DNA from 2 places in the Rhizobium aureum genome. Region 1 is predicted to be linked to the other one. Evidence: riboswitches for the same ligand, from Rfam matches in the RefSeq annotation. Region 1 holds a riboswitch; the other holds the start of a gene.
What was found. Region 1 has a riboswitch for FMN ahead of PH552_RS28545 (6,7-dimethyl-8-ribityllumazine synthase). Riboswitches for the same ligand answer to the same signal wherever they lie in the genome.
Positions count from the first base shown of each region.

Region 2: it holds a riboswitch for FMN, as region 1 does, so the genes downstream of both, ribB (3,4-dihydroxy-2-butanone-4-phosphate synthase) here and PH552_RS28545 (6,7-dimethyl-8-ribityllumazine synthase) in region 1, are expected to answer to the same signal.

Region 1 covers NZ_JAQJCI010000019.1:100,112-103,795, reverse strand. The annotation lists gene phnF (phosphonate metabolism transcriptional regulator PhnF) at 1-727, shown strand, start outside; gene PH552_RS28550 (VOC family protein) at 781-1,131, opposite strand; gene PH552_RS28545 (6,7-dimethyl-8-ribityllumazine synthase) at 1,192-1,668, opposite strand; FMN riboswitch at 1,758-1,904, opposite strand; gene PH552_RS28540 (ABC transporter ATP-binding protein) at 2,010-3,071, opposite strand; gene PH552_RS28535 (ABC transporter permease) at 3,083-3,684, opposite strand, start outside.
Region 2 covers NZ_JAQJCI010000028.1:5,462-9,145, reverse strand. The annotation lists gene PH552_RS32000 (sugar ABC transporter ATP-binding protein) at 1-6, shown strand, start outside; gene PH552_RS31995 (SDR family oxidoreductase) at 27-815, shown strand; gene tpiA (triose-phosphate isomerase) at 820-1,557, shown strand; gene PH552_RS31985 (glucose 1-dehydrogenase) at 1,635-2,417, shown strand; FMN riboswitch at 2,518-2,664, shown strand; gene ribB (3,4-dihydroxy-2-butanone-4-phosphate synthase) at 2,777-3,403, shown strand.

The DNA of each region.
Region 1 (3,684 bases):
GGAGACGATCGATCGGAAGGGCGGCAGCGCGCTCTGGCATCAGATCGGCGAGATCCTGGCGGCCGATATCGCCGCCGGGACTTTCGCTCCTGGAGAGAAATTGCCGACCGAGCCGGAGCTGATGCAGCTTTTCGGCGTCAGCCGCTTTACCGTGCGCCAGGCGCTAGGGCATCTGGAACAGCGTGGGTTGGTGCGCGCCGAGCAGGGGCGGGGGACATTCGTTCATAAGGGGGTGCTCGATTATTCCCTGTCCAAGCGAACGCGGTTTTCCAGGAACCTGATCGAACAAGGTTTCGAGCCGGGTGGAGAATTGCTCGTTCATGAGATCGTGCCGGCAGCAGAACGCGTCGCTGCCTATTTGAAACTGGCGGTGAATACGTCGGTCATCCATCGTCGCGGCATCATGACGGCCGATGGCATTCCGGTCGAACTGGGCGATTCCTATTATCCGGCCGAACGTTTTCCCGATTTCGATAAGGCCCGGTTGCAGCACCCGACGATCTCGGCAGCGCTCGCCAGCTACGGTGTCACCGACTACGAGCGGCTATCGACGGAAATCGAGGCGCGGATGCCGACGGCGGAAGAGGCGCGGCTCCTGCGGCAGCCGAAATCCGTGCCGCTGCTTATCACACGGAAGTTAGACGTGGACGCGAAGGGCGTGCCGATTACCTATGCGGAGTCGATGTGGTCAGCCGAGCGGATCACCTTCAGCGTGGATCTGCGGTAACGGTTCGAGCAGGCCCAGCGCATTTGGGCCAAAGCGGCTCGGCCATTTCCGCCTTAGCGATGTGAAAGTATATTGACCACCTTGCCGAAGGGGTCGCGGACGTAGAAGCGGCGGACACCCCAAGGCTCGTCCGTCAGGTCATACAATATGCCGAAGCCCATGGAGGTGGCGCGCTGATAAAGCGCATCGACATCGTCGACTTCGATCGAGAGATCGGGGACGATCGTTCCCGAGCCGCCTTCGCTGGCGACGCTGATCTGCGGCACCGTTGCAGCTTCGGAGGCAAACGTAAGGATCCAGCCATGGTCCATGACGATGTCGAGGCCGAGCAGGTCATGATAGAAAAGGCGTGCCGTATCCGGGTCGGCGGCGGGCAGGTTGGGGATGATGCGTAGGACGGTCAACTGACGTTTCTCCCTTGTGGACATGGAGGCGGGTCTTCACCGCGCCTCCACCATGCCGGCTCAGACCGTGACCGCGGGAAGCAGCTTGGCGCGTTCCGCGAGAATATGGCGGCAGGCGCTGGCCACTTCGCGGCCCTTGATGATGAAATGTTCCTTGAAGAACTGGATATGCGCTTCCGATTCCTGGAAGTGATGCGGCGTCAACACTGCCGAGAGGATAGGCACGCCGGTGTCGAGCTGGACGCGCATCATGGCATCAAGAACCGTATTGGCGACGAACTCATGGCGATAGATGCCACCGTCGACAACGAAAGCGGTGGCGACGATCGCGGAATAACGGCCGTTGCGGGCAAGCGTCTGTGCGTGCAGCGGAATTTCAAGCGCGCCGGGCACGTCGAAGATATCGATCGGAGATGCGCCTTCCACCGTCTGCCATTCGGCAACGAAGGAGTCGACCGAGCGATCGACGATATCGGCATGCCAGCGGGCCCGAATGATCGCAATGCGGCTCGGCTGGGTAGAAATCGAAATGGTCATGAATTTTGCCTTTCAAGGGTTGTTGTCAAATATCCCTTGGGCGAACACGCAACATCGCGGCACCTCTCGCGCAGAGGAGGTGCGATCCTGCTTGCTCTCTTCCATCCGGACTATACCGTCGGCTCCGGCATCTCACCGGATCTGCTGACCCTTCCGAAAGCTCGGAAGGCGCTCGCGGGCTCGAGGAAACTCCCCATACCGCCGGTGGGGAATTGCACCCCGCCCTGAGAACGCACGGACTATAGATGCTTTGCCTCATGAAAATCAAAGAAAAACGCCGGGCTTTTGACCCGGCGTCTGCGAATAATTTTTCAAAGTTTCCATGCAGCGCGGATGCGTGCTCAATCCTGAATGACGAGCAGATCGGAAGAGGCGAAGCGCAGCGTCACCTTCTCGCCAACGCTCGGAGGCATCATGCCCGGACTATTGAACATATCGAAGGAAATCGTGTTACCGGCGACATTCATGCGGGTGCGGATAACCGAACCCAGGAAGTGTGCGGAGGAAACCTCGCCCGTCAGCGCGGTATCGCCCTTTGCCGACTCGGCCAGCGAACCGGCTTCGGGACGCAGGGCGAGCGATACGGTATCGCCCGGCTTGTAGGCCGTCACCGACTGCTTCAGGGTCACGCCCTGATCGCCGATCATGATGCGGTTGCTGTCGGGATCGACGACCTTGCCTTCGATCAGGTTCAGCGTACCGACGAAGGAGGCGACGAAGCGGGTTGCCGGCGTGTTGTAGATCTCGAAAGGCGTGCCGATCTGGTCGGCGCGACCGGCATTCATCACGACGATGCGATCGGAGATCGACAGGGCTTCTTCCTGGTCGTGGGTCACGAAAACGGTGGTAATGCCGAGCTGCTGTTGGATCGCGCGGATTTCCTCACGCAGCGAGATGCGGATCTTGGCGTCGAGCGCCGAAAGCGGCTCGTCAAGCAAAAGCACTTGAGGCTTGACGGCGATGGCGCGAGCAAGCGCCACGCGTTGCTGCTGGCCGCCGGACATCTGATAGGGATAGCGGCTGGCGAGATGGTCGAGCTTGATGAGAGCAAGCATCTCCTTGACGCGCTTGTCGATGTCAGGCTTCGACATGCCGGCCACCTTGAGGCCGAAGGCGACGTTGTCGTGCACCGTCATGTTCGGGAACAGCGCGTAGGCCTGGAAGACCATGCCGATGTTGCGTTGGTTCGGCTTCAGCGGGCGCTGGTCCTTGCCGTTGATCGTCAAGGTGCCAGCGGTCGGGGTTTCGAAGCCAGCGATCATGCGCAGCACGGTCGTCTTGCCGCAGCCTGACGGTCCAAGGAAGGAGATGAATTCTCCCTTCTCGATTTGCATATTGAAATCGTGGACGACGTGCACGTCGCCGAATGATTTCTTGATGTGGGTGAGTTCGAGAAAAGCCATGGTGAGAAGCCTTACGCCTTAACCGGAGCCAGTTTTGAGAAGCGGGATACGAGCTGCAGCAGGCCCATGCTGAGCCAGGTGACGGCAAGTGCGATGATGGCGAGCGCCGAGGACTGATAAGCCTGATTGGCTCCGACGAGCTGCATGTAAGGGCCGAAAGCCGGCCTGTTGAGCAATGATGCCATCGTGAATTCGCCCATCACGATCGCCAGCGTGATGAAGGCACCGGATAGAACGCCGCTCATGACATTGGGAAAAATGCAGCGGAACATGATGGTCGTCCACTTCGCGCCGAGGCTTTCCGCCGCTTCCGTCAGGGTGCCGACATCGATCGTGCGCATCGCCGTATCGACCGAACGATACATATAAGGGAGCGCCAAGACAATATAGGAGCAGACCAGAAGGAAGTTTGTCGTCTGCTCGAAGCCTGTCAAAGGCAGGATCGACGACGAATTATAAAGGCGCAGATAGCCGAAAACGATGACGATTGCGGGAATGACCAGCGGCATCAGCGTGATGAATTCGACGACCGGGCGCAGTTGCGGCAAGCGAAGCCGGACCCAGTAGGCAGTCGGGACGACGAGCAGCATGCCGACGATGATGGTCAGCAGCG
Region 2 (3,684 bases), on a different contig from region 1:
ATCTAGACAAACAGAAAGGAAGAGCGGTGTCCGACATCACTCTGAATGCCCCGAAGCTTTTCGATCTTAGTGGACAGGTCGCGCTTGTGACCGGCGCTGGAAGCGGGATTGGGCAGCGCATCGCAATCGGCCTTGCGCAGTGCGGCGCCAACGTCGCGCTTCTGGACCGTCGATCCGACGATGGTCTAGCGAACACGGCTTCGCATATCGAAGCGGCCGGTCGCCATTCCATCCAGATCGCGGCTGATGTCACCAGCAAATCTTCTCTTGCGGATGCGATTGCCCGCACAGAGGCGGAGCTTGGCGCCTTGACGCTTGCCGTCAACGCCGCCGGTATCGCCAACGCCAACCCTGCGGAGGAGATGGAAGAGGACCAATACCAGACGCTGATGGACATCAACCTGAAGGGCGTCTTCCTGTCCTGCCAGGCAGAAGCGCGCGCCATGCTGAAAAATGGACGCGGATCGATCGTCAATATTGCCTCCATGTCCGGCGTCATTGTCAATCGCGGCCTGAGCCAGGCCCATTACAACGCCTCAAAAGCCGGTGTGATCCACATGTCGAAGTCGCTGGCGATGGAGTGGGTCGGTCGCGGCATCCGCGTCAACACCATCTCGCCGGGATATACGGCGACGCCGATGAACACGCGTCCGGAAATGGTTCACCAGACCAAACTTTTCGAAGAGCAGACGCCGATGCAGCGCATGGCAACGGTCGATGAGATGGTCGGCCCCGCCGTCTTCCTGCTTTCGAATGCCGCGAGCTTCGTAACGGGCGTCGATCTCCTCGTCGATGGTGGCTTCTGCTGCTGGTGATGTGATGAAGAAACTGATTGCCGGCAACTGGAAAATGAACGGTCTCGCTTCCTCCCTAGCTGAGATCGAGGCGCTGAAGGGAATTACGGGCGAGGCGGCATGTGACATCGTCGTCTGCCCGCCTCTCACGCTGGTCGAGAAAGCAGCCGAACGGGTGGGAGGGTCAAGGATTGCCATTGGGGCACAGGATTGCCACGCGCAGCCCTCAGGCGCCTATACCGGAGATGTTTCCGCCGAGATGCTCGCCGAAATCGGTGCTCGTTTCGTAATTCTGGGACATTCCGAGCGGCGCTCGGCCTATAGGGAGACGGATGCCGCAGTTGCGGCCAAGGCTATCGCGGTCCATCAGGCCGGGCTGACGAGCATCATTTGCGTCGGGGAGACACGTGCGGAACGGGACGAGGGCAGGGCGATCGAAGTGGTTTGTGCCCAGCTAGAAGCATCAATTCCCAACACCGCAACCAGTTCGAACACGGTGATCGCCTATGAACCTGTATGGGCGATCGGAACAGGACTGGTTCCGACTCTCGAGCAGATCGAGGAGATGCATTCGTCTATCCGCCAGGCGCTTGAAAAGCGGCTGGGAGAAAATGGGCTGGGTGTCAGAATCCTCTATGGCGGCTCGGTCAAGGCGTCGAATGCAAAGGCGATCTTCGGCGTTTCCAACGTCGATGGCGCTCTCGTCGGAGGCGCGTCGCTGAAGGCATCGGAGTTTGCCGGGATTATTACGGCGGCCGCTTGAAATCGCCAGCAACAGGCAGGGCGATCGGCCCCTTGAGCCGGCGCCTGGCGTGGCTGTCATCGCGAAAGGAATAGAGAATGCAACGCTTCGAAAACAAGACTGTCGTCATCACCGGCGCAAGCCGCGGCATCGGGGCCGCGATCGCCAGACGGTTCGCGCGCGAGGGCGCCAATCTCGTAGTCTCGGCCAATGAGGATTCCGTCCATACGGTCGCCGATGCGATCAGGGCTGACGGCGGAAAGGCGATTTCCTTCGTCGGTGACGTGACCGACAAGGCCAGTGTGAAGGGTCTCTACGAGGCGGCCGAGACAGCCTTCGGCGCCGTCGATGTTTCCATCCAGAATGCCGGCGTCATCACCATTGCCCGCATCGAGGACATGACCGAGGGCGAATGGGACAAGGTCATGGCGGTCAACACCAAGGGCGTCTTCCTCTGCGCCCAGGAGGCGATTGCCCGCATGCGCAAACATGGCCGCGGCGGCCGCATCATCAATACCGCTTCCGGCCAGGCGCGGGACGGCTTCATCTACACACCGCATTACGCGGCATCGAAGATGGGCGTGGTCGGCATCACCCAGAGCCTTGCAAAGGAGGTCGCGACAGACGGCATTACCGTGAACGCCTTTTGCCCCGGCATCATCGAAACCGACATGTGGGCCTATAACGACCAGGCTTGGGGCAAGCTCTTGGGCAATTACGGCCCCGGCGAACTCATGAAGGAATGGGTCGAGGGCATTCCGATGAAACGGGCCGGATCTGGAGAGGACGTCGCCGGTCTCGTCACTTTCCTTGCCAGCGACGATGCGGCCTATATCACCGGCCAGACGATCAATGTCGATGGCGGCTTGATCATGTCGTAGTTCGACAATGAGGAACGGTGCGTTCATTGGGCGGATCGGATTCTCGATGATTTGGCGATCAAAGCCTCTTGCGGAATGAGGCATTGATCCCTTATCTTTCAATTGTTCTCAGGGCGGGGTGTAATTCCCCACCGGCGGTATGGGGAGTTTCCTCGAGCCCGCGAGCGCCTTCCGAGCCCTCGGAAGGGTCAGCAGATCCGGTGAGATGCCGGAGCCGACGGTATAGTCCGGATGGAAGAGAGCAACGCAGGAGACGCCGCGTCGTGGCGGCGTTCACATGCTTGTTCGCCCAAGGGAAAATGGTGGCTTTGACCGGCCATGCACGCCGTTTCGAACGGCAACCCTTGAAAGGCAGGAAAATGGCAATTTCGAAAATTGAAGATGCGATCGCTGCGATTGCGCGGGGCGAGATCATCGTAGTTGTGGATGATCGCGACCGCGAAAACGAAGGCGATCTGGTGATTGCTGCGGAAGCGGTCACACCGCAGGCGATCGCCTTCATGATGAACCATGCCCGCGGTCTCATCTGCGTTCCGATGGAGGGTGAGAGGCTCGACGAACTCGACATTCCGTTGATGGTGCCGCGCAACACCGAAGTCCTCAAGACCGCCTTCACCGTTTCGGTCGACTACATCCCCGGAACGACCACCGGAATATCCGCCGCTGACAGAGCAGCAACCGTCCAAGCTCTCGTCAGGGATGGTGTACGCCCGGAGGAATTTGCCCGTCCTGGTCATATTTTCCCTCTTCGCGCCCATCCAAATGGCGTCTTGTCGCGTCCGGGGCACACGGAAGCAGCCGTGGATTTGGCTCGGATTGCAGGCCTTTCGCCGGCCGGCGTCATCTGCGAAGTAGCGAACGACGACGGCACGATGGCCCGACTTCCGGAACTCGAGATCTTTGCCGAACGTCACCATCTTCACTTGATCACCATCGAGGACCTGATCGCCTATCGATTGGCGAACATGCCTGAGAAAGCGGCCTGATCTGTCGGGGCGTTCCGCCAGCAGGCTGAGCGCCCATCGCCAAAGCGCAGGGAACGAATCTGAAAGACCGCGATGCCCAGGTATAATGTGCTTCAATCGTCATATTCCTGGAGGTTTACAGCGGGCTCCGATCCTTCAACCGAGTCCAAGGTGCACGCCGGTTCCATAAATCCGACTATGCCGGATTGGATGCCAAGCCATTGATAATATGGGATGTAGAGCGACAATCTGGCTGAGATCCGCGTCTCATCTTCGTTGTCGCGCTGCAATGGGATGCGACA